DNA from 4 places in the Serratia sp. ID 25-353 genome. Region 2 is predicted to be linked to each of the others. Evidence: riboswitches for the same ligand, from Rfam matches in the RefSeq annotation. Region 2 holds a riboswitch; each other region holds the start of a gene.
The links. Region 2 has a riboswitch for thiamine pyrophosphate ahead of ACYF6X_RS04605 (TenA family protein). Riboswitches for the same ligand answer to the same signal wherever they lie in the genome.

Region 1 (6,870 bases), 2.5 Mb from region 2:
ATCGAGGCGATGAACAGCAACCGCACGTCGCGATTGCGCCAGGCGCTGGCGGGCGCGATCGGCGCAGACACCCCACTCTGCAGCCCCTCATTTCCCGCCGCGCGCGGCACCGAAGGCAGCATAAATCCCACCAGCAGCACGCAAAGCGCGAAGGTGGCGGCGGCGATCAGGAACATCACGGTAAAGCCGTAGTTCAGCGCCAACGCAAACGACAGCGGCGGGCCAATCACCCAGGCCAGCGAAAGCTGGGCGCGCATCACCGAGCTGAACATCACCACTTCACGCGCCTCGCGGTCGGCATATTCCCGCGCCAGCGCGAAAATCTGCGGCATGGCGGTGTTGGCAACGGCGGACATCAGCACCCCGGCGGTGATCAGCGTCAGGTAGTCGCGATTAAAGGCGAACAGCAGGCAGTTGCCGACCGCCATCAGGCAGCACAGCAAGATCAGCCTGCGCCGATCGCCGCGGGTGTCGGAGCGCTTGGCCAGCAGGAAACTGACGACGATGCCGGCCACCGCGTTGGCGGTGTAAAACAGCCCGACCCACAGCGGCCGCACCTTGACCTCGGTGGTCAGAAACAGGCTGAGCGTCGGCGTCAGCAACGCGCCGGCGATGCCGGAGAGGAAAGCGATCAGCAGGAATGCGGCAAAGATGGGGTTAATGCGCAGTGACAACCGGCTCAGGCGTTGCATATCGTCTTCCCTGACCTCAAAGCAGAAGAAAGAACCTTAGGCCACGGCGAGAAAAATGCAAGCGCATCGCCATGACCACGCATAAAAAAACCAGTGGGTCGCCCCACTGGCTGGTGAAACAGCACCATTACTCAGAAATTGGTTGCCGCGGCCCCTACAGGTGCTCGCGATACTGCTTATCGGTCATCTCTTTAATGTCCCATTGTGTCAGGTGCGCCAGCATCGCCAGCCGCGCCTGTTCGGGCACCACGCTCAGCCAGTCGGCGCGCTGGCGGCGCACCGCACTGAAGTAGCGCTGATAGAACTGTCTGGATAAGAAAGCTTTCATGATTACGCCCTCCCCTTTCATTGATGAAAATTATCGGCGTAATATAGGGAAAAAAAAATTGACGAGTTGAGGCAGGAGCGTTCCTCTTTTATGTCCACGTCCCGATTGCAGCAGCAGTTCATCCGTCTGTGGCAGCGCTGCCACGGTGAAACCACCGACACTACGCTGCAGGCGCTGGCGGAGGTGCTCAGCTGCTCGCGCCGCCACGTGCGCTCCCTGCTGAGCGCCATGCAGCGGGAAGGCTGGCTCACCTGGCAGGCGGAGTCGGGGCGCGGCAAGCGCTCGCGGTTAACCTTCCACTACACCGGCCTGGCGCTGCAGCAACAACGGGCCGAGGAGCTGCTGGAACAGGACCGCATCGATCAGTTGGTGCAGCTGGTGGGCGACAAAAACGTGGTGCGCCAGATGCTGCTGTCGCAGCTGGGCCGCAGCTTCCGCCAGGGGAAACACATCCTGCGGGTGCTCTACTACCGGCAGCTGTACAACCTGCTGCCCGGCTCGGCGCTGCGGCGTTCGGAGACCCATTTGGCGCGCCAGATCTTCAACGGCCTGACGCGCATAAATGAGGAAAACGGGGAACTGGAGTCCGATCTGTCTCACCATTGGCAGGCGCTGACCCCGCTGCACTGGCGGTTTTACCTGCGCCCGGCGATCCATTTTCATCATGGCCGCGAGCTGGAGATGGCGGACGTCATCACTTCCCTCTCGCGTCTGACCTCGCAACCGCTGTTCTCGCATATCGAGAGCGTCACCTCGCCGACGCCGTTCGTTATCGACGTGCAGCTGCGCAGCCCCGACCACTGGCTGCCCTGGCTGCTGGGCAGCGTGCAGGCCATGATCCTGCCGCGCGAATGGCGTGAACTGCCGGATTTCGCCCGCCATCCGGTCGGCACCGGCCCCTACCGCATGGTGCGCAACCATCCCAGCCAGATGAAGATCCACGCCTTCGACGACTATTTTGGCTACCGGGCGCTGATCGACGAGGTGAACATCTGGGTGCTGCCGGAGTTTTCCGAAGAGCTGGTGCACTCCGGCGTGCAGCTGCAGGGCGATGAAACCGGCAACAGCGAGCTGGAAAGCCGGCTGGAAGAGGGTTGCTATTTCCTGCTGTTCGATCAGCGTTCACCGCTGGCCGTCGACCCCGCCATTCGCAGTTGGCTGTGCGAATTGATCAACCCCATTTCGCTGCTGAGCCACGCCGGGCCGCTCTACCAGCGCTATTGGTCGCCGGCGTACGGCCTGCTGCCGCGCTGGCACCACAACCGCACGCTGGCGCAGCAGCCCAAGCCCGCGGGCCTGACCGAACTGACGATGACCCACTTCAATGAACATTCGGAGTTTCACGCCATTCGCCAGGCGATCGAACCGCTGCTGGCGCAGCACGGCATCCGTCTGATCGTGCAAAGCGTGGATTATGCCACCTGGCACCAGGGCGACGCGCGCAGCGATCTGTGGCTCGGCAGCGCCAACTTCTATCTGCCGCTGGAGTTTTCGCTGTTCGCCACGCTGTACGAACTGCCGCTGATGCAGCATTGCATGAACGAAGATCTGGCGCAGGACGCAGCGCTGTGGCGCGCCAACCGCTTGCCGCTGGCCGAGTTCTGCCAGCGTCTGGTCAGCAACCACCAGCTGCATCCGCTGTTCCACCACTGGCTGCAGCTGCACGGCCAGCGCAGCATGCGCGGCGTGCGGATGAACACCCTCGGCTGGTTCGACTTCAAGTCCGCCTGGTTTGCCCCGCCGGAGGCATAAGCGCCTTTCGCCCGGGTCGGTTAATCTTTACAATAGCGCCGTCTCAACGGGGTGCGGTAAGTCGGGCCACGTGATAAGCCCGATTTTCCGCTGAGAGCACACCCGTCGAACCTGATCCGGTCAATACCGGCGGAGGGATTTGAGCCCAGCGAACCGGCGACGCCGCCTCGCCCCCTCAGATGCCCTTGCCCCCTTATTTTTCAGGAGTGCAACGTGGTCAAAACATTTCTGCCCTGCTTATTGCTGCTGTGTGCCGCGCCGGTGTTGGCCAAGCCGACGCTGACGGTTTACACCTACGATTCCTTCGCCGCCGACTGGGGCCCAGGCCCGGCGGTGAAAAAAGTCTTTGAAGCCGAGTGCGACTGTGAACTGAAGTTCGTCGCGCTGGAAGACGGCGTCTCGCTGCTGAACCGCCTACGCATGGAAGGCAAGAACAGCGCCGCCGACGTGGTGCTGGGGTTGGACAACAACCTGTTGCAGGCGGCGCAGCAAACCGGCCTGTTCGCGCCGAGCGGCGTCGACACCGCCAAACTGACGGTGCCGGGCGGCTGGCAGGACGCGACCTTCGTGCCATACGACTACGGGTACTTCGCCTTCGTCTACAACAAAGAAAAACTGAAGAACCCGCCAAAAAGCCTGCAGGAGCTGGTCAGCGGCGATCGCAACTGGAAAGTGATCTACGAAGATCCGCGCACCAGCACGCCGGGCCTCGGCCTGCTGCTGTGGATGCAAAAAGTGTATGGCGACAAGGCGCCGGCCGCCTGGCAGCAACTGGCGAAGAAAACCGTCACCGTCACCAAAGGCTGGAGCGAAGCCTACGGCCTGTTCCTGAAGGGCGAAGGCGATCTGGTGCTCAGCTACACCACCTCTCCGGCCTATCACCTGATCGAAGAGAAAAAAGATCTCTACGCCGCCGCCACGTTCAGCGAAGGGCACTACCTGCAGGTGGAAGTGGCGGGCAAGCTGAAGGCCGCCAAACAGCCTGAGCTGGCGGAGCGTTTCATGCAGTTCATGGTGACACCGGCGTTCCAAAACGCCATCCCGACCGGCAACTGGATGTACCCGGTGATCAACACCCCACTGCCCGTCGGCTTTGAGCAGATGAACGTGCCGCAGACCGCGCTGCAATACAGCGCCGAAGAGGTGGCCAAACAACGCGGCGGTTGGATCCGGGCATGGCAAACCGCCGTCAGCCGCTGATCCCCCGCTGGCTCTGGCCGGGGCTGTTGGCCGCCGGCGTGATCCTGCTGGTCGCCGCGCTGGCGATGGGCTCGCTGTGGCGTCACGCGCCGGACAGCGACTGGCGCGGCCTGTGGCAGGACAGCTACCTTTGGCACGTGGTGCGCTTCACCTTTTGGCAGGCGCTGCTGTCGGCGCTGATTTCGGTGCTGCCCGCCGTTCTGCTGGCGCGCGCGCTCTATCGCCGCCGCTTCCCCGGCCGGCAGCTGCTGCTGCGGCTGTGCGCCATGACGCTGGTGCTGCCGGTGCTGGTGGCGGTGTTCGGCCTGCTCAGCGTCTATGGGCGCCAAGGCTGGCTGGCGACGCTGTGCGGCTGGCTGGGCATCGAATATGGCTTCTCGCCCTACGGTCTGCAGGGCATTCTGCTGGCGCACCTGTTCTTTAACCTGCCGCTGGCCACCCGCCTGTTGCTGCAGGCGCTGGAGAATATCCCGGTGGAGCAGCGCCAGCTGGCCGCCCAGCTGGGCATGAATGGCTGGCAGCAGTTCCGCTTCGTCGAATGGCCGGCGCTGCGCCGCCAGATCCTGCCGAGCGGCGCATTGATCTTCATGCTGTGCTTCGCCAGCTTCGCCACCGTGCTGTCGCTGGGCGGCGGGCCGCAGGCTACCACCATCGAACTGGCGATCTATCAGGCGCTGAGTTACGACTACGATCTGGGTCGCGCCGCCATGCTGGCGCTGATCCAGTTAAGCTGTTGTCTGGGGCTGGTGTTGATCAGTCAGCGCCTGAGCCAGGTATTGCCGGTGGGGCATACCCACGCCCAGCGCTGGCGCAATCCGGAAGACAGCCTGTGGCGACGCGTCGGCGATTTTCTGCTGATCGCCGCCGCGCTGTTGCTGCTGCTGCCGCCTCTGCTGGCGGTGATCGCCGACGGCGCCAATCAGGCCGTCGTCAGCGTGCTGCGCCAGCCGGTGCTGTGGCAGGCGCTGTTCACGTCGCTGCGCATCGCCCTCGGCGCCGGGCTGTTGTGCGTGGCGCTCACGATGCTGCTGCTGTGGAGCAGCCGCGAGCTGAAGCTGCGGCAGCACCTGCGCGGCGGCCAGGCGCTGGAGCTGAGCGGCATGGTGATCCTGGCGATGCCGGGCATCGTGCTGGCCACCGGCTTCTTCCTGCTGCTGAGCGATACGATCGGGCTGCCGCAGTCGCCCTATGCGCTGGTGATCCTCACCAATGCGCTGATGGCGGTGCCCTATGCGCTGAAGGTATTGGAGAACCCGATGCGCGACCTCGCCGAACGTTACAACCCGCTGTGCCTGTCGCTGGATATCCACGGCTGGCAACGGCTGCGGCTGATCGAACTGCGCGCGCTGCGCCGCCCGCTGGCGCAGGCGCTGGCCTTCGCCTGCGTGCTGTCGATCGGCGATTTCGGCGTGGTCGCCTTGTTTGGCAACGAGCATTTCCGTACCCTGCCTTTTTACCTGTATCAGCAGATTGGCGCCTACCGCAGCAACGACGGGGCGGTGACCGCGCTGCTGTTGCTGCTGTTGTGTTTCCTGCTGTTTACCCTGATCGAACGCTTACCGGGGCGCCATGCTGACGCTTGAAAAACTGACCTATCTGTACGAACACCTGCCGATGCGCTTTGATCTGCGCATCCAGCCGGGCGAGCGCGTCGCGGTGCTCGGCCCCAGCGGCGCCGGTAAAAGCACCCTGCTGAGTTTGATCGCCGGTTTTCTGCCGGCGGCCAGCGGCCGGCTGCTGCTGAACGATGAAGACCACACCGCCACGCCGCCGGCCAAACGGCCGGTGTCGATGCTGTTTCAGGAGAACAACCTGTTCGCGCACCTGACGGTGGCGCAGAACATCGGGCTGGGGTTAGATCCCGGTCTGCGCCTGACTGAACAGCAGCGCCAACAGCGGGCGCATATCGCCCGTCAGGTCGGCCTGGAGGAGCACCTGGAGCGCCTGCCGTCGCAACTTTCCGGCGGCCAGCGCCAGCGCGCCGCGCTGGCGCGCTGTTTGATTCGCCAACGGCCGATCCTGTTGCTCGACGAGCCCTTCTCGGCGCTCGATCCGGCGCTGCGCAACGAGATGCTGCAGCTGCTGCAGACGGTGTGCGAACAGCGCAACCTGACGCTGCTGATGGTGTCGCACAACCTCGACGACGCCGCGCGCATCGCGCCGCGCACGCTGCTGGTGGTCGACGGCCGCATCTACTACGACGGCCCGACGCAGGCCCTGCTGGACGGCAGCGCGCCCGAAGCGCGCGTGCTGGGCATCTTGGGTAAAGCGTGATCTGACGCGCGTTTTTTATGCTGCGCCAATAAACCTGTTGTGCGAATTTTGCGCCTGTGCTTTTATAAAAACCTGACTTTTTTTACTGATGATAAGGTTCCCTGTGATCGCATCCTCGCTGACTTCGACCCTACTAGTTACCGCGCTACCAGCCGCGGTGGTCGTCGTGCGTGTGGTGGTGGTCGTCGGCAATGCGCCGTAGGGTCCGAATCAACGCATCGATTCCCAAACCCCGCCGGCGCAAACCGGGCGGGGTTTCTTGTTTTAGCACCCTGCCCAGAAAAGCTCACCGGCCTTGAGAAAGGACAGGAACATGGCAACTTCGGGCACGCCTCAGCCGGGCACCCGCTTCACCGGCGCACAATTGATCGTTCATCTGCTGGAGCGGCAGGGCATCACCACCGTCGCCGGCATCCCCGGCGGCGCGGCACTGCCGCTGTATGACGCGCTGAGCCAAAGCACCCGCATTCACCACGTGCTGGCGCGCCACGAACAGGGCGCGGGCTTTATGGCGCAGGGCATGGCGCGCGCCAACGGCAAAGCGGCGGTGTGCATCGCCTCCAGCGGACCGGGCGCCACCAACCTGGTCACCGCCATCGCCGACGCCAAGCTCGATTCCATTCC
Region 2 (6,870 bases):
ACCAGCGGTTGGCGGCGGCCCGGGTGCGATAAATCAAAATCGACGCCAAAAAGAGAACAAACGAAACGACTGCTAAAACCATCCGCCAAACCTTGTCTGATTGAAATAAAACCGTTGCTGCCCTGGTTTGCGCCGCCGAGCGTGCCGCAGCGCGAAAAGTGAAGGGTATAGCCTATTGCCGGCGGCGGAACAACGCGCGATCTCCCGCTACGGCCGACGAGCGGCGGCTATTGTACATTTTTATGACAATAGTGTGACGTTAATCACGCCGACGGCGGCCTCGGCGGCGAAAGCTTGCTGGTCGGAGGTTTCGCTCTACGCTTAATGAGCGCCACGACAGTGCGCCCATCAGCCATTCAGGAGGAAGTATGCAGACGATTCCCGCCGCGGTACTCGACGATCTGGCCCCGCAAGGCGTGTTGCGCGCGGCGATCAACTACGGCAATCCGGTGCTGGCGCAGGCCGGGGCCGGTGGCAAACCGCAAGGCGCTTCGGTGGAACTGGCCGCCGCGCTGGCCCAGGAGCTGGGTGTGGCGCTCGAACTGGTCACCTATGACGCGGCGGGCAAGGTGTTCGCCGACCTGGACAGCGGCGCCTGGAACCTGGCGTTTATGGCCATCGAGCCGGTGCGCGCGGCGCAGATCGCCTTCAGCGAGCCCTACGTGATCATCGAGGGAACCTATCTGGTGGCGAACGACGCGCCTTACTTTGAGGTGGCGCAGCTCGACAGGCCGGAGGTGCGCATCGCGGTCGGCCAGGGGGCGGCGTACGATCTGTTTTTATCGCGCACGCTGCAGCAGGCGCAGCTGGTGCGGGCGGCAACCTCCGCCGAGGCGATCGCGCTGTTTTTCGAACGGGGGCTGGAGGCGGCGGCCGGCGTGCGTCAACCGCTGCTGGCCGCCGCGGCCGCCCATCCCGGCTACCGGGTGCTGGACGGGCATTTCACCGCTATCCGCCAGGCGATGGCGGTGCCGCGGCAAAAAACGCAGGGCGCCGCCTACGTGAACGATTTTATCGCGCGCTGCAAAGCCAACGGGCTGGTGAAGGCGGCCTTGCAGCGCAGCGGCCAGGGCGAGGTGACGGTGGCGCCGCCGGCCGCCTCGGCGTGATCAGTCGAGCTCCACCGCGTACTGTTCCACCGGGGTGATTTTCTTGATCAGCTTGTTGTCGAACAAGAACTGTTCGTAAGCCTGGTAGCGGGCGCGATCCAGCTTGGCCGGATCGCGCGCGAACAGCGGCAGGCTGGCTTGCCACGCCTGTTTGTTCAGCTCGGTATTCAGCTCCGGGTGCGCCTTGGCGAACGCCAGCCAGGTGTCCTGCGGGTGCGCATGCAGGTAGTCGCTGCCTTGCTTCAACGCGGCGAGGAACTTGCGGATTTTCGGTTCGTTCACCGCATCGCGGTGGGCGACGATGATCAGCTCGTCGTAGGCCGGCACGCCGTAATCTTCGACGTTGAACACCACCGGCGTCTTGCCCTGCAGCTTCAGCTCCAGCGCTTCGATGTTGCGGTAGCCGCCGATCACCGCATCGACCTGGCCCGCCAGCAGGGCGCTGGTTAGCTGGAAGTTGACGTTGATGAGCTTGATGTCCTGCGGCTTGAGGTGCTCGTGTTCGACCATGGTGGCCAGCGTCGCCTGTTCGATGCCGCTGACCGAGTAACCCACCGTTTTGCCCTTGAGATCCGCCGGCGACGTGATGTTTTTATCCAGCGCGATCACCGTATTCAGCGGCGTGTTGATCAGCGTGCCGACGCGCATCAGCGGCAGGCCCTGATCGGCGAAGAAATGCAGCTGCGGCTGATAGGTAATGGCGAGGTCGGCCTGTTTGGCGGCCACCAGCCGCGGCGGCAGCGCCGGATCGGACGGCGGCACGATCTTGACGTCCAGCCCTTCGGCCTTGAAGGCACCGATTTGCTCGGCCACCATAATCGGCGCGTGATCGGGGTTGATATACCAGTCGAGCACCAGCGTCAGCTTTTCGGCCGCGCCGGCCTGGCCGGTGATGGCGGCGCCGAGCAGCAGCCCGCAAACGGTTTGTTTGATCATGGTCGTTCCTTTATCCCTGGTTATGGTTGCAATCATCAGTCGTTTTCCGGCGCCCAGGCGATCAGGCGCCGCAGCAGCGCATCCACCGTAGCCCACAGCAGCACGGTCATCAGCACCAAAATAAACAGCGCGGCGAAGCAGACGTCGGTCTGCATGCGCGCGTTGGCGTTCAGCATCACGTAGCCCAGCCCTTCGGCCGAGCCCACCCATTCGCCGATGATGGCACCGATCGGCGCGACGGCGGCGGCCATGCGCAGGCCGGAGCCGAAGGCCGGCAGCGCTGCCATCAGCCGCACGTGCCGCAGCTGCGCCCAGCGGGAAGCGCGCATCGTGCGCGCCAGATCGAGATAGTCGTTGTTGACCCGCCGCAGCCCGTCGAAAAAGGCCGACACCACCGGGAAGAAAATCACCAGCACCGCCATCGCCACCTTGGCGCTCATGCCGAAGCCGAACCACAGCACCAGCAGCGGCGCCAGGGCGAACACCGGTATCGCCTGGCTGGTGAGCACCAGCGGCATCAGCCAGCGTTGCAGGCGCGGCGAGAAGATCATGCACAGCGCCAGCGCCGCGCCGAGCAGCACGCCCAGCGCCAGCCCGCTGACGATCTCCGAAGCGGTGACCAGCGTGTGCCAGGCGAGGTAGCCGCGCCCGTCCCACAGCGCCTGCGCCACCGCGCTCGGCGTGGGCAGCAGAAAGGCCGGAATGCCGCTTTGCGCCGCCAGCCACCACAGCAGCAGCAGGCCGACGAACACCGTCAGCCCGCGCCGTAGGCGGGTGAAGCCGCGCTCTTTGGCAATATTCATTGCGCGGCCCTCACCAGCTGTTGCAGCAGCTCGGCCTGGCTTCTCAGCAGGTCGGCGTCATCCGGCGCGCGCGGCGGTTGCCCGCTGATGCGGTGGGTGTCGTCGAGGCCCAGCGGCCAGGGCGACAGCACCAGCAGCCGGTGGCTCAGGCGGCAGGCCTCCATCGGATCGTGGGTGATCAGCAGCACGGTGTTTTGCGCCAGCAGTTCGGCGGCCAGGCTCTGGATCTCGGCGCGGGTAATGGCGTCCAGTGCGGAAAAGGGTTCGTCCATCAGCACGATCGGCTGGCGTTCGTAGAGCGTGCGGGCGATGGCGGCGCGCTGGCGCATGCCGCCGGACAGCGCGGCAGGCAGGCTGCGGCCATGAGAGGCCAGGCCCACGCGCTCCAGCAGGTGCGCCGCCCACGCCCGGTCCGGCGTTTCGCCGCGCAGCCGCGAGCCGAGGGCGACGTTCTCCTCGACGGTCAGCCACGGGTAGAGCAGGTCTTTTTGCCCCATGTAGGCGATGCGCCCGGTGACCGGCAGGCCGTCGCTGCCGGTCACCGTGCCCGAGGTAGCCCGTTCCAGGCCGGCGATGATCTTCAGCAGGCTGGTTTTGCCGGCGCCGCTGGCGCCGAGCAGGGCGACGAAGCTGCCACCGACGATGTCGAAGCTCAGCCGGTCGAAGACGATTTGCTGACCGAAACGCAGGCTGAGATTCCGCACCTGGATGCCGGGCGGGCGAAGCGGGGAGGTCATGAGGCGTTCAGCCCCATCTGCCAAAATGCCGATTCCAACTGGGTGGCGGTGGTGAAAATCTGCGCCAGCTCGGTGAGGCGGCCTTGTGCGCCGCGCTGGTGGCCGACGGTCTCGAGCAGCTCGATGGCGGCACGCACGCCGGCCAGATAGCCCGCGTCGCCGTAGTTGCGGATCCAGGAGGCGTAAGGATTGCCCTCCATTTGGGTGGCGGGATCGTGCAGCAGCCGCAGGCCGATTTCGGCATAGCCGGCCACGCAGGGCAGCAGGCCGGCCAGCAGATCGAGGGCGTCGCCGGCATGGCCGATATCCAGTACGTAGCGGGTGTAGTTCATGGTCTCCGCCGCTTCCGGCTGGGCGGCGATCTGCGCTTCGCTCAGCCCCCATTCGGCGCAGTAGGCGACGTGCAGCGGCAGTTCGGCGACGATGCCGTTGAGCGACGCAGTGGCGGCGCGCATCTCCGGCAGGGTGCGCAGCTTGCTGACCAGCAGCGCGTAGGCGCGGGCGAAGTGCAGCAGGAACAGGTAGTCCTGGGTCAGGTAGCGGCGAAAAGCGCGTTCGGGCAAGGTGCCGGCGGCCAGCTGCTGCAGAAACGGGTGATCGACGTAATCTTGCCAGTGGCTGCCGGCATGTTGGCGCAACCGGCCGTAAAGACCGCTTTCGAACAGGGTGGTGATGGACATGGGACCTCCTTGAGTCAGTGGAGATCCGGGCACGCTGGGGTATGAACAGGCAACGGGTGAGAGCGTTGTTGCCTAACCGTCCCTTCGCTGGCATGACCCAGATCAGGTTCAAAGGGTTCGGCTTGCGCCATCTCAGCCCGTAACAGGACACCCCTCGGAGCTGCTTGTTATACGACATTTGTTTTTTGATTACAATCGCCGGGCGGCGCGGCGGCAATCGGTTCGTTTAGTGCGATCGGGGGCGATTTTGCTGGCGCAGAGCGCGCGATTTTTGTCACTGTAGGCCGATGATTTTGCCTTTGAGGACGATTCCCGATGAAAAAGATTGGTTTTCTCTCGTTTGGCCACTGGTCGCCTTCCGCCCAGTCCGGCACCCGTTCCGCAGCGGATGCGCTGCTGCAGTCCATCGATCTGGCGGTCGCCGCCGAAGATCTGGGGGCGGACGGCGCCTATTTTCGCGTACACCACTTTGCACGCCAGCTGGGGTCGCCGTTCCCGCTGCTGGCCGCCATCGGCGCCAAAACCCAACGCATCGAGATCGGCACCGGCGTGATCGACATGCGTTATGAAAACCCGCTGTACATGGTGGAAGACGCCGGCGCGGCGGATCTGATCGCCGGCGGGCGGCTGCAGCTCGGCATCAGCCGTGGCTCGCCGGAGCAGGTGATCGACGGCTGGCGCTATTTCGGCTATGCCCCGGCCGACGGCGAGACCGACGCGGACATGGCCCGCCGCCATACCGAAGTGTTCCTGGAAGCGCTGCGCGGCGAAGGGTTCGCCGAACCCAATCCGCAGCCGATGTTCCCGAATCCGCCTGGGCTGCTGCGGCCGGAGCCGTTTTCCGCCGGGCTGCGCGATCGCATCTGGTGGGGCGCCGGTTCGAACGCCACCGCTGTCTGGGCGGCGAAGCTGGGCATGCACCTGCAAAGCTCGACGCTCAAGAACGACGAGACCGGCGAACCCTTCCACATCCAGCAGGCCAAGCAGATCCGCGCCTACCGCGCCGCCTGGCAAGAGGCCGGCCACACGCATGAGCCGCGGGTTTCCGTGAGCCGCAGCATCTTCGCGCTGGTGGATCAGCGGGATCGCAACTACTTCGGCGGCGGTGGCAAGGAGGGCGATCAGCTCGGATATATCGACGCGCAGACCCGGGCGATCTTCGGCCGCAGCTATGCCGCCGAGCCGGACGTGCTGATCAAGCAGCTGGCGCAGGACGAGGCCATCGCCGAAGCGGATACGCTGCTGCTGACCGTACCTAACCAGCTGGGCGTGGATTACAACGCCCACGTCATCGAATCGATTTTAACCCATGTCGCGCCGGCGCTCGGCTGGCGCTAAACGGAGGAATGGCATGTCACGCATTTTCATTACCGGCTCGGTAGACGGGCTGGGCCGCGCCGCCGCGCAAACGCTGTTGGACGAAGGGCATCAGGTGATTTTGCATGCGCGTGAGCCCGGCCGTCTGGACGCGGTGCGCGATCTGCTGGATCGCGGTGCGCAGGCGGCGATTGGCGATCTGTCCGATGTGCAGCAGATCCGGCAGCTTGCCGAGCAGGTCAATCGCCTTGGCCGCCCGGACGCGGTGATCCACAACGCCGGTATGTTTACCGGGCCGCAGGTGATGCCGGTGAACGTCGTTGCGCCCTACCTGCTGACGGCCCTGATCGAGCGCCCCAAGCGCATCGTCTACCTGAGCAGCAGCATGCACTTTGACGGAGCGCCGGAACTGAACGGCGTAGACTGGCTCGGCGGCGCTGCGGGCTCCTATTCGGACAGCAAGCTGTTCGTCACCGCGCTGGCCGCCGCTGTGGCGCGCCTGTGGCCTGACGTGATCAGCAGCGCGGTCGATCCCGGCTGGGTGCCGACCAAAATGGGCGGCGCGGATGCGCCCGACGATCTGGCGCTGGGGCATGTGACGCAGGCGTGGTTGGTGACCAGCGATGAGCCGCAGGCCCTGGCGTCCGGCGGCTATTGGCACCATCAGCAACGGTTCGATCCCCACGCCGCGGTGCACGACGAGGCGTTTCAATCGGCGCTGCTGGCGCAGTTGGCGCGCGCCGGCGGGGTGAGCCTGCCGCAGGCTTGAGGGCAGTGCTTTGTTGGCCCGTCGGTGCTTGTCGGCGGGCTTTTTTATGCCCGCAGGGTGAACCGGCGAGGCTTTTCTTATACAGTGGCTGTCTGACCTGTTTTGCTCGTTCTTCTTATTATCGCCATGCATACATTCCTGATTATCGTCCCTGAAGGGGGCATGCTGTTCGAGGCGGCGGGCATCGCCGATATCCTGATGCAGGCTAACCGCCTGAGCCCTGCCGAGGCGCCGCTGTATCAGATCGCGGTCGCCACCACGCAATCCCATCGGGTGGTACACGGCCTGTCCGGGCTGAGCCTGTTGGCCGACCATCGCCTGGCGGATCTCGATCCGGCCCTGCCGCGCGATACCGTCATTGTCGCCGGTAAAGGGGCGACCGAAGAAGAGGGCGCCCTGGTGGCGGATTGGCTGCGCCGCGCCGCGCCACAGGCGCGCCGTATCGCGTCGGTCTGCGGCGGGGCTCTGCTGCTGGCCGAAGCCGGATTGCTGGACGGGCGGCGGGCGACGACCCACTGG
Region 3 (6,870 bases), 2.1 Mb from region 2:
TGACTTCAGCCGCGCGCCGCAGCTGTTCGGCGCGCAGGGCCGCCATATCGGTCACATCAGATCCTTAACGGTGGTATTTTGCCGAGTGCGCGTGTACCGCCTCGACGAAGGCGCCGGCGTGCTCCGGCGGCACATCCTGATGGATGCCGTGGCCCAGGTTGAACACATGGCCGTTGCCGTGGCCGAAACCGGCCAGAATGGTCTCCACTTCTTCCGCGATGCGCGCCGGGGAGGCATAAAGCATCGACGGATCCATATTGCCCTGCAGCGCCACTTTGTCGCCCACGCGCCGACGTGCGTCGGCGATGTCGGTGGTCCAATCCAGCCCCAGCGCATCGCAGCCGGTGGCGGCCATCGCCTCCAGCCACTGCCCGCCGCCTTTGGTGAACAGCGTCACCGGCACGCGGCGGCCGTCGTTTTCACGCAGCAGCCCGTCGACGATCTTGTGCATGTAGTGCAAAGAGAACTCGCGGTAATCGCGCCCGGTCAGCACGCCGCCCCAGGTGTCGAACACCATCACCGACTGCGCACCGGCTTTGATCTGGGCATTGAGGTACAGGATCACGCTGTCCGCCAGCTTGTCCAGCAACAGGTGCAGCGTGGCCGGTTCGGCATACATCATCTTCTTCAGCTTGGTGAAGGCCTTGCTGCTGCCGCCTTCGACCATATAAGTCGCCAGCGTCCACGGGCTGCCGGAGAAGCCGATCAGCGGCACTTCGCCCTTCAGCTCGCGGCGAATGGTGCGCACTGCGTTCATCACATAGCCCAGCTCCACTTCCGGATCGAACACCGGCAGCCTATCGACGTCGGCGCGGCAGGTAACGGGAGAGCTGAAACGCGGGCCTTCGCCGGCTTCAAAGTACAGGCCGAGCCCCATGGCGTCGGGAATGGTGAGAATGTCGGAGAACAGGATGGCGGCGTCCAGCGCATAGCGGCGCAGCGGCTGCAGCGTGACCTCGCAGGCCAGCTCCGCGTTCTTGCACAGCGACATGAAATCACCGGCCTGGGCGCGGGTCGCCTTGTACTCCGGTAAATAACGACCGGCCTGGCGCATCATCCATACGGGGGTCACATCCACCGGCTGGCGCAACAGCGCGCGCAGGTAGCGATCGTTCTTCAACTCAGTCATTTATGGGGCTCCCTTAATAATCTGCCGGCCATTGTACATTATTCTGCCCGGCACAGCGCCACGGTGTCCTCAATCAACCGGCGCGCCACGGTGCCGGGCGGCGGCAACAGCGGCAATTGGTCGTAGCGATACCAGCCGGCGTTGAGCAGCTCCTTGGGATCGTGACGAATGTCACCCTGATGGTAATCGGCCATAAAGGCCATCATCAGCGAGTGCGGGAACGGCCAGGGTTGTGAAGTGACGTAGCGCAGGTTCTTGATTTCGATATTGCTCTCTTCCATCACTTCACGCGCCACCGCCTGTTCCAGCGTTTCGCCCACTTCGACGAAGCCGGCCAGCACCGTGTGGATGCCACCGCGATGACGCACGTGTTGCGCCAGCAGGATCTGATCCTCGCGCCGAATGGCGACGATTACGCAGGGTGCAATCTGCGGATAGTACCGCTCTTTGCAGTGGCCGCACAGGCAGGCGCTTTCGGAGCGACTGAGGTGCATCTCATGGCCGCAGTAGCCGCAGTAGCGATGGGAACGGTAGAAATCCGCCAGCTGCACGCCGCGCCCGGCAAGCTGGAACAGACCGCGATCCTGATCCAACAGCTGACGCACCGAGCCCATCTCCCGCGGCATCGCCTGGCGCACCAGCCAGACCGGCGCGCCCTCCCATTCACCGATGGTGCGCGCCATGTGGCCCCGCAGCCCAAGAGCGGCGGCAGTCCCCGACGGCAATTCACCGTTCGGTAACCAAAGTTTGCTTTCATGGCTGACAATCCACCAGCCGTTTTCATTGCCCGTTAATGCAAGTTCCATATCGTTGTTGCACAACCTCAGCTTCACTGGCACTCTACGAATCGGCTTTGTTATATTTTAATAACTTACCGGTTACTTTTATTACTTACACGGAGTCAAACATGCTCAACCGTTTGGAAAGGCTGACTCAGCGCGTTGGCGGTAGTAATGAATTAGTTGATCAATGGCTTCAGGCCCGCAAACAGTTGCTGGTCGCCTACTGCACGCTGGTAGGCCTCAAACCGAATAAAGAAAAGCATACGCCGCTGAATGAAAAAGCGCTGGAGAACTTTTGCCACAACCTGGTGGATTACCTCTCCGCAGGGCATTTTCATATCTATGACAGAATTATCAAACAAGTGGAAGGCGCAGCCAGTCCGAAAATGTCGCTGGCGGTGAACATCTACCCCAAGCTGTGGGCCAATACCGAACAGATCATGGCGTTCCACGATCGCTATACCGAAGTGGATATCGATCAGGAGGTTTGTCTGGAATTCCACCAGGCCTTGTCGGATATCGGCGAAACGCTGGCGGCGCGCTTTGCGCTGGAAGATAAGCTGATCCAGTTGGAGGCGGAAGCCGCACAGCAACCGCTGCCGGACCAGACGCTGGATCCGGCGCGTTAAAATTTTATAGTTTTTTTTCTTATCCCTCCTATACTGGGGGGCATCTTGTCGGAGTGCCTAGCGCCTGATTTGTTCATCGAATCAGCCAGGCTGAGACCGTTAATTCGGGATCCGCGGAACCTGATCGGGTTAATACCCGCGAAGGGAACAAGAGTAATCTATCGCCACAGGCACGGCCTTCCCCTTGTGGGCGCCCTGCCTGATCGGCCACCATCATTACTCCCTCCGAGCTCCAGACAAGCAACTTTCCCAACCCAACACACTGGTAGGAACTTGCTATGTCTAACGTTAATCCACCGCGCGCCCGTAAAGCGCAACGCGAAGCCGCCCAGCAGTTTATCGACACCCTGCAAGGCATGGCTTTCCCGAACTCACGCCGCATCTATCTGCAAGGCTCGCGCAGCGATATCCAGGTGCCGATGCGCGAAATTCAGCTCAGCCCGACCCTGCTTGGCGGCAGCAAAGACCACCCGCAGTATGAACCCAACGAGGCGATCCCGGTGTATGACACCGCCGGCCCCTACGGCGATCCGCAGGCCGAGCTCGACGTACACGCCGGCCTGGCCAAGCTGCGCGCCGACTGGATCGACGCGCGCGGCGATACCGCCACCCTCAGCGGCGCCAGCTCCGGCTTCACCCAACAGCGGCTGGCGGACGAGGGGCTGGATCACCTGCGCTTCGAGCATCTGCCGCTGCCGCGCAGGGCGCTGCCGGGCAAGTGCGTGACCCAGCTGCACTATGCCCGCGCCGGTATCGTCACCCCGGAGATGGAGTTCATCGCCATCCGTGAAAACATGGGGCGCGAGCGCATTCGCGGCGAGGTATTGCGCCACCAGCATCCGGGCCAGAGCTGGGGCGCCAACCTGCCGGACAACATCACGCCGGAGTTCGTGCGTCAGGAAGTGGCCGCCGGCCGCGCCATCATTCCCGCCAACATCAACCATCCGGAGGCGGAGCCGATGATCATCGGCCGCAATTTCCTGGTGAAGGTGAACGCCAATATCGGCAACTCGGCGGTCACGTCGTCGATCGAAGAAGAGGTGGAGAAGCTGGTGTGGTCCACCCGCTGGGGCGCGGACACCGTGATGGATCTCTCCACCGGTCGCTATATTCACGAAACCCGCGAGTGGATCCTGCGCAACAGCCCGGTGCCCATCGGCACCGTGCCGATCTACCAGGCACTCGAGAAGGTCAACGGCGTGGCGGAAAACCTCACCTGGGCGATGTTCCGCGATACGCTGCTGGAACAGGCGGAGCAAGGGGTCGACTACTTCACCATCCACGCCGGCGTGCTGCTGCGCTACGTGCCGATGACCGCCAAACGCCTGACCGGCATCGTGTCGCGCGGTGGCTCGATCATGGCCAAATGGTGTCTGTCGCACCATCAGGAAAACTTCCTCTATCAGCATTTCCGTGAAATCTGTGAGATCTGCGCCGCCTACGACGTTTCGCTGTCGCTCGGCGACGGCCTGCGCCCCGGCTCGATTCAGGACGCCAACGACGAAGCCCAGTTCGCCGAGCTGCATACGCTGGGCGAGCTGACCAAAATCGCCTGGGAATACGACGTGCAGGTGATGATCGAAGGCCCGGGCCACGTGCCGATGCAGATGATCCGCCGCAACATGACCGAAGAGCTGGAACACTGCCACGAAGCGCCGTTCTACACCCTCGGCCCGCTGACCACCGATATCGCCCCGGGCTATGACCATTTCACCTCCGGCATCGGCGCGGCAATGATCGGCTGGTTCGGCTGCGCCATGCTGTGTTACGTCACGCCGAAAGAGCACCTCGGCCTGCCGAACAAAGAGGACGTCAAACAGGGCCTGATCACCTACAAGATCGCCGCTCACGCCGCCGATCTGGCCAAAGGCCATCCGGGCGCGCAGATCCGCGATAACGCCATGTCCAAGGCGCGTTTCGAATTCCGCTGGGAAGATCAGTTCAATCTGGCGCTCGATCCGGCCACCGCGCGCGCCTATCACGACGAAACCCTGCCGCAGGAATCCGGCAAGGTCGCCCACTTCTGCTCGATGTGCGGGCCGAAATTCTGCTCGATGAAAATTTCGCAGGAGGTGCGCGACTACGCCGCCGCCCAGGAAGCCGCCAAGCCGATCGAAGTACAGCTGACCGGCATGGAGAAAATGTCCGCCGAGTTCCGCGCCCGCGGCAGCGAGCTGTATCACAGCGCCGGCACCCTGCAAGAGGAGACAAGCAATGACTGATATCACGACCCCCTTCCCGGCTACGCCCCACAAGCTGGGGCTTTACCCGGTCGTCGACAGCGTGGCGTGGATCGCTCGCCTACTGGAGGCCGGCGTCACCACGATCCAGCTGCGCATCAAGGATCTGCCTGACGAGCAGGTCGAAGAGGATATCGCCGCCGCCATCGCGCTGGGCCAGCGTTATCAGGCGCGGCTGTTCATCAACGACTACTGGCGGCTGGCGATCAAACACGGCGCCTACGGCGTACATCTGGGCCAGGAAGATCTCGATACCACCGATCTGGCGGCCATCCACCGCGCCGGGCTGCGGCTGGGCGTATCCACCCATGACGACGCCGAGCTGGCGCGCGCGCTGGCGGTGAAACCGTCCTACATCGCGCTGGGGCACATCTTCCCTACCCAGACCAAAGACATGCCTTCGGCGCCACAGGGGCTGACGGAGTTGAAGCGCCATATCGCCGATTTGGCGGATTACCCGACGGTAGCGATCGGCGGGATCAGCATCGATCGCGTACCGGCGGTGCTGGCGTGCGGCGTCGGCAGCGTGGCGGTGGTCAGCGCCATCACCCAGGCGCCGGACTGGCGCGCGGCGACGGCCGAGCTGCTGCGGCTGATCGAAGGCGAGGATCCGAACGATGCTTAACGATCAGGAATTCCTGCGCTACAGCCGTCAGCTGCTGCTGGAGGACGTCGGCCCGGAAGGCCAGGAGAAACTCAAGCGCGCCACGGTGCTGATCGTCGGTTTAGGCGGGCTCGGTTCCCCGGCTTCGCTGTATCTGGCCGCCGCCGGCGTCGGCACGCTGCTGCTGGCCGACGACGACCAGCTGCACGTCACCAACCTGCAGCGGCAAATTCTCTACCGCAGCGCCGATACCGCCACCGGCAAGGCGGCGCTGGCGCAACGCCACCTGCAGGCATTGAACCCGTTGGTAGAATCCATCCCGCTGGCGCAGCGGCTGCAGGGGCAAGCGCTGCGCGACGCAGTCGCCCGCGCCGACCTGGTGCTGGATTGCTGCGACAATATGGCGACCCGCCATGAGGTCAATGCCGCCTGCATCGCCGCCGCCAAACCGCTGATCAGCGGCAGCGCGGTCGGCTTCAGCGGCCAGCTGCTGGTGCTCGAGCCGCCCTATGCGCATGGCTGCTACGCCTGCCTGTACCCGGAACAGGAAGAGCCGCAACGCAACTGCCGCACCGCCGGGGTGCTCGGCCCGGTGGTGGGCGTGATCGGCACTCTGCAAGCGCTGGAAGCCATCAAAATGCTGGCCGGCATGCCTTCCTCTCTCAGCGGTAAACTGCGGTTGTTCGACGGCAAGCAGCAGAGCTGGAGCACGCTGCAACTGAGCCAGGCCCGCACCTGCCCGGTATGCGGAGGCGCGGCATGAAGATCCGACTGAACGATCAACCGCTGGAGCTGGCGCAGCCGCTCAGCGTCGCCGCCCTGCTGACCCAGCTGGAACGCCACCAGCCGGGCACCGCGCTGGCGATCAACCAAACCATCATCCCACGCGCCGACTGGGCCGACCATCAGGTGCAGGACGGTGACGACATTTTGCTGTTTCAAGCGATCGCCGGAGGCTGACATGCTGAAAATCGCCGATACCACTTTTACCTCGCGCCTGTTCACCGGCACCGGCAAGTTCGCCACCCCGGCGCTGATGTTGGAGGCGCTGGCAGCCTCCGGCTCACAGCTGGTGACCATGGCCATGAAGCGCGTCGATCTGCGCGGCGGCAACGACGCCATTTTGGCGCCGCTGCAGCAGTTGGGCGTCAGGCTGTTGCCCAATACCTCCGGTGCCAAAACCGCCGCCGAAGCGGTGTTCGCCGCCCGACTGGCGCGCGAAGCGCTCGGCACCCACTGGGTGAAGCTGGAGATCCATCCCGATGTGAAATACCTGCTGCCGGATCCGATAGAAACGCTGAAGGCGGCGGAAACGCTGGTGAAAGACGGTTTTGTGGTGCTGCCCTACTGCGGCGCCGATCCGGTGCTGTGCAAACGGCTGGAAGAGGTGGGCTGTGCGGCGGTGATGCCGCTCGGCGCCCCTATCGGCTCCAACCGCGGTCTGCGCACCCGCGACTTCCTCGAGATCATCATCGAACAGGCCAAG
Region 4 (6,870 bases), 540 kb from region 2:
AATATGTGGTTCTATTCACGGCTTGCTTCCTGGTCGGCTGTCCGGGGCCTGGCGATAAGCTGATTCCGCGCTTCCCCGCCGTCGTCACTGCCAAAGATAACCATGTCTGCATTCTTTCTTCTATGAAGGCGGGGGATAATATCCGCTTCGTTCAGATTTATAGCGAATCAGGCGTTAAGCTCATTAAAGCTATCGATAATGACGTTTTCTTCGTTGAGCCGGGGAGGTGCATGCCGGTATTCGACTATGCTTTTCGGCCAGGGAAGCGCTATTCCGTCGCCTACGATATACAGACACCCGAAGGTTCGCATTTGATTACCGCCGTATTTATGGTTGTCTCCGACGAACGGGGCAACCTGAGGGTTAACCATTAACGCATGTTCTTAGGTTCAGTTTGTTGGACTGCGTTAGGTTGTAGAATGAAAGGTTATGAAAAAATTTGCCCTGTTGCTCGCTAACGCATTGGCTGTTGTTGGGCTGGCTGTGCTGACAATAAAGTTTTTTCCTGTACCCAGGCTAAACCAGAACCAAACCGCTTGGCTGATTGACGCCAGTGGGTTTTTCCATTTTAACGATACGGAATGGTTTGGTGCGCTCGTTTTTGGCGCGGTTTATCTGCTGGCCGGGTGTCTGGAATGGCTCTTTATCCGCCAGGTTTTTCAGCGGGTGAGCTGTGGGTACCGCCACTAACTCTCATCACCGTTCCTCCACCTTCACCACCCGGGTATTCAGCGGAGTGAGCGTCTGCCCGGCGCTGCCGATCGGCGTCAGGCGCGGAACGGGGCGGCCGCTGTCGCTTTCCACCAGCGTTGAGTGCGCCTCTCCCTCGGCGAACAGATGATCTTCCCCCCACTGGCGCAGGCCAACGATCACTGGAAACAGCGCGCGGCCTTTCTCGGTCAGCACATATTCCTGATAGGCGCTGCCGTCTGCGGCGGGCACGATTTCCAGCACGCCGTGCGTCACCAGTGCGCGAAGGCGGGTGGCAAGGATGTTCTTCGCCATCCCCAGCCCTTTTTGAAATTCGCTGAAGCGGGTGACGCCGTCGAAGGCGTCGCGCACGATCAGCAGCGACCACCAGTCGCCAATCACATCCAGCGTGCGCGCCACCGGGCACGGCGCGTCTTCCAGGCTTTTACGTTTCACGACGGTTATCTCCAGTTGCATATTCTGGTTGCATTATAAAACCTCCACGCCTAAAGTTCATTGGGTTTAATAATGAAACCAGATTGAGGTGTGCAATGAGCGACAAACTGCTGGATCCCCCCTATGCGGTGCTGGGGCGCCTGCCGTCCCCCCTGGTGCTGCTGTTGGCCGCCGCCAGCGCCTTCAGCGTGGCCAACGTTTACTATGCGCAGCCGCTGCTGGACGCCATCGCCCATAATTTTTCCATCAGCCTGGCGGCGGTCGGCATGGTGATCACCGTGACCCAACTGGGCTGCGCGCTAGCGCTGCTGTTGGTGGTGCCGTTGGGGGATCGTCTGAACCGGCATCGGTTGCTGGCGGGGCAACAGCTGGGGCTGATCGGCGCGCTGCTATTGGTGGGCTGGGCGCACAGCGCGCCCTGGCTGCTGGTAGGGATGTTGCTGGTAGGCTTATTGGGCACCGCCATGACGCAGGGGCTGATCGCTTACGCCGCCGCCCTGGCGGCGCCGCAGGAGCGTGGGCGGGTGGTTGGTGCTGCGCAGGGCGGAGTGGTGCTGGGATTGCTGCTGGCGCGCACCCTGTCCGGCACGCTGGCTGACGTTGGCGGCTGGCGCACGGTGTACTTCTTCTCTGCCGGAGTGACGCTGGTATTGCTGCCGATCTTGTCGCGCCTGCTGCCTGCGCCGCGTACCGCTCCCAGCGCGCTGAGTTATCCCGCGCTGCTGCGTTCAATGCTGACCCTGCTGCTGCATGACCGCACGCTGCAAATTCGTGGCATGCTGGCGCTGCTGATGTTCGGCGCTTTCAGCCTCTTTTGGAGTTCGCTGGTGTTGCCGCTGAGTCAGGCGCCGTTCAACTTCACCCATGCCGCGGTGGGGGCGTTCGGCCTGGTCGGCGCGGTGGGCGCACTGGCGGCGGTGCGCGCCGGGCATCTGGCGGATCGCGGGCTGGGGCAGGCGGCCAGCGGCGTGTGTCTGCTGCTGTTGACGCTGGCCTGGCTGCCGCTCGGTTTGCTCGGCAGCGGCCTGGTTTGGCTGGTGGTGGGCATCGTGTTGCTGGATCTGGCGGGCCAGGCGATCCACGTGCTGAACCAGAGCATGATCTTCAGCGCGCACCCGCAGTCACACAGCAGGCTGGTGGGCTGTTACATGCTGTTTTACGCCGTCGGCAGCGGGCTGGGCGCCTTTGCCGGCACCCATATGTATGCCTGGGCGGGCTGGAGCGGCGTCTGCTGGCTGGGGGCGGGCGTCAGCCTGAGCGCGCTGCTGTTTTGGCGGCTGACGCTGCGCGGGATGCCGGGATCAACGGCGGCGGTGGAGCAGTGAAAGCTGGAAGCCCAGCGCACCGCACAAGTGCTGAGGCGCGGTGAAGCCGCTTTCCGCCAGGAGGAGACGGCTGCGCGCCGCCGCCATCGGGTGCCAGTTGCGGCGGGTGCGTTCGATCACCTCCTGCGCCTGCGCCGCCGAATGCCCGGCGCTTTGCAGCCAGTGTTGGTAATGGCTGGCGGGCAGGCCATCCGGTTGATAGTCGAACAGCAGCAGCGGTGCGGCGGGGGAGAGGCGCTGCGCCAGCTGCTGCAGGAATTCCAGTTTGGCGCCATCGTCGGCGATAAAATGCAGCACCAATGAGCACACCGCCGCGTCGTGGCGGGTTTGCGGCGCTTGTTGCAGCAAGGTGGGCTGGAAGCTCACCCGTTGTGCGTAATCCGCGGCTTCAGCCTTGGCGCGCGCGGCCGCCAGCATGCCGGCGGAGGGTTCCACGGCGCTGAAACGCCAGCTGGCGTTGGCGGCGGCCAGCGCCGACAGTTCGCTGCCGGTGCCGCAACCGGCCAGCAACAGCGTGGCGTCATTCGGCAGCGTCTGCGCGAGCGTCGCCGTCAGCAGCGCCTGAGCAAACTGATAGCCGGGCACCAGGGTCAGAATACGGCGATCGTAGTCCGCCGCCGCGGCATCGGGGAAGCGAGTATCCGTTTGATGTTGCATAACCTTCCTTGCAGAGTTCATCGAGAGAGACAAGGAAGGGTATGCTTAACTGATAATGAAATCCATTATCATTAATGAGTTCTGTGACGGGAAAGGCGGCGTTAGCGGGCCGGCGAATGCATCAGGTAATAATCTTCTTCGCCATCGTTGCCGGTAGAGATGATGCGCCAGCCGTGTTTGCGGTAGAACGCCAGCGCCTTTTCATTCTTCACCAGGCATTTCAGCGAGCCGGTGGCGGTGAAGGTAGCTTCCGCCGCCTGCAGCAGCGCACTGCCGACGCCGCGCGGCGGCTGATGGGGATCGACATACAGGTTATGAATGAAGTTGTCCTCGCGGTAGACGGAGACGAATCCCAGCAGCACGCCGCCGTCTTCCGCCACCCAAATCGCTTCGCCCAGCGTCGCGCCGTCGAAATCTTCCAACTGATAGTTTGAGGTATCGCGCCAGCCGAACGCCGCCTTGCGCGACGCCAGGTACAGCGTGCGCAGGAAAGGGCGATCGGTCTCTTGGTAGGGTCTTATCTGCATGGCATCTCCCGGTGGTTTGTGCTCACTATAGCGCATTGCGCGGCGTATGCTTGCCGGGCCAATTTATTCGCTTGTTTGTCCACGCCGCCGCTGGCATGATCCCCTGCAGGGATTAACGCAACGTTGATCACAACCTATTGATTTTCATGACTCGGGGTGCCCTTCTACGTGAAGGCTGAGAAATACCCGTATTACCTGATCTGGATAATGCCAGCGTAGGGAAGTCACGGCCGCCCAGCCGGCGCCGCCTTCTTGAACGCCGGTTGGGAGGAATATGATCGCTCGACCTGATGCACTACCCGGCGCGCGCGCCGCGGCCTGTCTGACCCAATTCCAACAGCGGCCTCCGCTGATCCACTGCCTGACCAACGAAGTGGTGCAATCGCTGACCGCCAACGTGCTGCTGGCGCTCGGCGCCTCCCCGGCGATGGTGGTGGAGCCGCAAGAGGCGGCGCAGTTCAGCGCGCTGGCCGACGGCCTGCTGATCAACGTCGGCACCCTCAATGCGCTGCGCGCCGAATCGATGCGGGCGGCGGTGGCCGCCGCCAATCAGGCCGGCAAGCCCTGGACGCTGGATCCGGTGGCGGTCGGCGCGCTCTCCTACCGCACCGCCTTCGCCAAACAGCTGCTGGACGAGAAACCGGCGGCGATACGCGGCAACGCCTCGGAAATCATGGCGCTCAGCGGGTTGCTGGCCAGCGGCCGCGGCGTGGACAGCGGCGACGATTCGCTGGCGGCATTGCCCGCCGCGCGTGAGCTGGCGCAGCGCAGCGGCGCGGTGGTGGCGGTCACCGGCGCGGTGGATTACGTCACCGACGGCCAACGTGACTGGGCGATCGAAGGCGGTTCCCCGCTGATGACGCGGGTGGTGGGCACCGGCTGCGCGCTGTCGGCGGTCGTGGCGGCGTTTTGCGCCCTGCCGGGCGATCGCCTGGACAACGTGGCGACTGCCTGCCGGGTGATGTCCCACTGCGGCGGTCTCGCGGCCAGACAGGCCGGCGGGCCGGGCAGCTTTACGCCGGCGTTCCTCGATGCCCTGTATCAGTTGCGCGGGGAGGATCTGTGATGAAACGCATTAACGCCCTGACCATCGCCGGCACCGATCCCAGCGGCGGTGCCGGCATTCAGGCCGATCTGAAGGCTTTCTCGGCGCTTGGCGCCTACGGCACCTCGGTGATCACCGCGCTGGTGGCGCAGAATACCCGTGGCGTGCAGTCGGTGTATTACATCGATCCGGCGTTCGTCGCCGCGCAGCTGGACTCGGTGTTCAGCGACGTGCGCATCGACAGCGTCAAGATCGGCATGCTGGCCAACGCCGACATCGTGCAGGCGGTGGCCGAACGGCTGCGCCATTACCGGCCGGAGTTCGTGGTGCTGGACACCGTGATGCTGGCGAAAAGCGGCGATCCGTTGCTGGCGCCGGAGGCGGTGGCGTCTATTCGACGCGAGCTGTTGCCGCGGGTGTCGATCATTACGCCGAACCTGCCGGAAGCAGCGGCGCTGCTGGCGTGCGCGCCGGCAGAAGATGAAGCGCAGATGCGCGAGCAGGGGCGGGCGCTGCTGGCGATGGGCTGCCGGGCGGTGCTGATGAAGGGCGGCCACCTGAGCGAAAGCGAGAGCCCGGACTGGCTGTTTACCGCCGAAGGCGAGCAGCGCTTTACCGCGCCGCGCGTCGCCACCCGCCACACCCACGGCACCGGTTGCACGCTCTCGGCCGCGCTGGCGGCGCTGCGCCCGCGCCATGCCGACTGGGCGGCTACGGTGGCCGCCGCCAAGGACTACCTGCAACAAGCGTTGCAACAGGCGGACACGCTGGAGGTGGGGCACGGCATCGGGCCGGTGCATCATTTCCATGCCTGGTGGTGAGTCAACTTTTTGTCGCAACCGTGGTCTGACTAGTTCAGGCCCGGTTTTATGGGCGAAACCTGATTTAACCTAGGGAGAAGGACTATGACGGGACACCAGGCGCTGCGTTGCGCCCTCTTCGGCGCACTGCTCAGCTTCAGCGCGGGCAGCTTTGCCCAGCAGATCGTCACCACGTCGGATTTGATTCAGCAGCCGGGGTATCAGGCCAGCTGGCAAAACATGGTGAAAGGCCAGGCGCGGATGCCGGGTTGGGCGCGTAAGGGCGTCGGCACCTCAACGCCGGCGCAGAATCTGAACTGGAAGGGCAAAGAGTATCTGGTCGGCAACCTGTGCAAGCCGCACGACTGCGGCAACAACTTTTTGATCGTGGCGTTCAGCGCGGACAAATCCCAGGCCTGGGGCGTGCGGGTGGCAGTGGAAGATCGGCCGGAAGCCGTCGATCATCCGAAGAAGTATGCCAAGTACCAGTGGCTCGGCAAGCCGAATGACGACATGAAGGCGCTGCTGAAGCAGCAGTTCGAGAACAATCCCGACTGGAAATGATCTGACCGGGGGCGCCGGTGATGGCGCCCCCGGCGTTGATCAGCCGATGCCGGCCTGATGCAGATCGTGCAGGTTGAGCGCCCCCACCAGCACGCCGTCCATATCGACCACCGGGGCCGCGCTGATGTGCTGTTCGTGCAGTGCTTCCAGCGCCTCGCCGGCGCGCCACTGCTCCGGCAGCCGATAGCCGGGGCGGGTGATCGCCGGGCTGAGCGGATCCTGCAGGCTGTTGCCCTTCACCAGCCAGCGGCGCAGGTCGCCGTCGGTAAACACGCCCACCACCCGCTGCTGTGCGTCGCAGACCGCCACTAACCCGAGCCCGGTGCGGCTCAGCTCCAGCATCGCCTCCATCACGTTGGCGCTTTCGCTCACGCGCGGCAGGCGATCGCCGGTGCGCATCAGGTGATGCACGCGGTTCAGCAGGCGCGCCCCCAGGCTGCCACCCGGGTGCGAGCGGGCGAAATCTTCCGCGTTGAAACCGCGCTGGCGCATCAGCGCCATCGCCAGGGCATCGCCCATCATCAGGGTGTTGACCGCGCTGGAGGTCGGCGCCAGCCCCATCGGGCAGGCTTCGCGCTCGACGCCGATATCTAACATGCAGGCCGCGGCCAGCGCCAGCGGTGACTCCTTGCCGCCGGTGATGGCGATCACCGGAATGCCGTTCTCCGCCAGCAGCGGCAGGATCAGATCCAGCTCTTTGGCGCGGCCGGAGTAGGAGATGAACACCACCACGTCGTCGGCGCCGATCATGCCGAGATCGCCGTGCAGCGCCTCGGCCGGGTGCACGAAGAACGACGGCGTGCCCG

Region 1: it holds a riboswitch for thiamine pyrophosphate, as region 2 does, so the genes downstream of both, thiB (thiamine ABC transporter substrate binding subunit) here and ACYF6X_RS04605 (TenA family protein) in region 2, are expected to answer to the same signal.
Region 3: it holds a riboswitch for thiamine pyrophosphate, as region 2 does, so the genes downstream of both, thiC (phosphomethylpyrimidine synthase ThiC) here and ACYF6X_RS04605 (TenA family protein) in region 2, are expected to answer to the same signal.
Region 4: it holds a riboswitch for thiamine pyrophosphate, as region 2 does, so the genes downstream of both, thiM (hydroxyethylthiazole kinase) here and ACYF6X_RS04605 (TenA family protein) in region 2, are expected to answer to the same signal.

The regions. Positions count from the first base shown of each region.
Region 1 covers NZ_CM139236.1:3,493,399-3,500,268, forward strand. The annotation lists gene ACYF6X_RS16915 (sugar efflux transporter) at 1-692, opposite strand, end outside; gene sgrT (glucose uptake inhibitor SgrT) at 847-1,020, opposite strand; gene sgrR (HTH-type transcriptional regulator SgrR) at 1,111-2,772, shown strand; TPP riboswitch at 2,810-2,928, shown strand; gene thiB (thiamine ABC transporter substrate binding subunit) at 2,986-3,972, shown strand; gene thiP (thiamine/thiamine pyrophosphate ABC transporter permease ThiP) at 3,948-5,555, shown strand; gene thiQ (thiamine ABC transporter ATP-binding protein ThiQ) at 5,542-6,246, shown strand; gene ivbL (ilvB operon leader peptide IvbL) at 6,335-6,448, shown strand; gene ilvB (acetolactate synthase large subunit) at 6,560-6,870, shown strand, end outside.
Region 2 covers NZ_CM139236.1:970,828-977,697, forward strand. The annotation lists gene opgB (phosphatidylglycerol--membrane-oligosaccharide glycerophosphotransferase) at 1-82, opposite strand, end outside; gene ACYF6X_RS04585 (transporter substrate-binding domain-containing protein) at 369-1,109, shown strand; gene ACYF6X_RS04590 (ABC transporter substrate-binding protein) at 1,110-2,045, opposite strand; gene ACYF6X_RS04595 (ABC transporter permease) at 2,081-2,848, opposite strand; gene ACYF6X_RS04600 (ABC transporter ATP-binding protein) at 2,845-3,585, opposite strand; gene ACYF6X_RS04605 (TenA family protein) at 3,582-4,265, opposite strand; TPP riboswitch at 4,328-4,430, opposite strand; gene ACYF6X_RS04610 (LLM class flavin-dependent oxidoreductase) at 4,581-5,603, shown strand; gene ACYF6X_RS04615 (SDR family NAD(P)-dependent oxidoreductase) at 5,617-6,351, shown strand; gene ACYF6X_RS04620 (GlxA family transcriptional regulator) at 6,478-6,870, shown strand, end outside.
Region 3 covers NZ_CM139236.1:3,933,192-3,940,061, forward strand. The annotation lists gene nfi (deoxyribonuclease V) at 1-55, opposite strand, end outside; gene hemE (uroporphyrinogen decarboxylase) at 65-1,129, opposite strand; gene nudC (NAD(+) diphosphatase) at 1,168-1,935, opposite strand; gene ACYF6X_RS18980 (Rsd/AlgQ family anti-sigma factor) at 2,037-2,540, shown strand; TPP riboswitch at 2,580-2,704, shown strand; gene thiC (phosphomethylpyrimidine synthase ThiC) at 2,819-4,762, shown strand; gene thiE (thiamine phosphate synthase) at 4,755-5,405, shown strand; gene ACYF6X_RS18995 (HesA/MoeB/ThiF family protein) at 5,398-6,147, shown strand; gene thiS (sulfur carrier protein ThiS) at 6,144-6,344, shown strand; gene ACYF6X_RS19005 (thiazole synthase) at 6,346-6,870, shown strand, end outside.
Region 4 covers NZ_CM139236.1:427,535-434,404, forward strand. The annotation lists gene ACYF6X_RS01960 (putative T6SS immunity periplasmic lipoprotein) at 1-374, shown strand, start outside; gene ACYF6X_RS01965 (DUF1158 family protein) at 430-690, shown strand; gene ACYF6X_RS01970 (winged helix-turn-helix transcriptional regulator) at 697-1,146, opposite strand; gene ACYF6X_RS01975 (MFS transporter) at 1,242-2,471, shown strand; gene ACYF6X_RS01980 (methyltransferase) at 2,448-3,128, opposite strand; gene ACYF6X_RS01985 (GNAT family N-acetyltransferase) at 3,230-3,655, opposite strand; TPP riboswitch at 3,798-3,894, shown strand; gene thiM (hydroxyethylthiazole kinase) at 3,930-4,721, shown strand; gene thiD (bifunctional hydroxymethylpyrimidine kinase/phosphomethylpyrimidine kinase) at 4,721-5,521, shown strand; gene ACYF6X_RS02000 (inhibitor of vertebrate lysozyme family protein) at 5,606-6,064, shown strand; gene gutQ (arabinose-5-phosphate isomerase GutQ) at 6,104-6,870, opposite strand, start outside.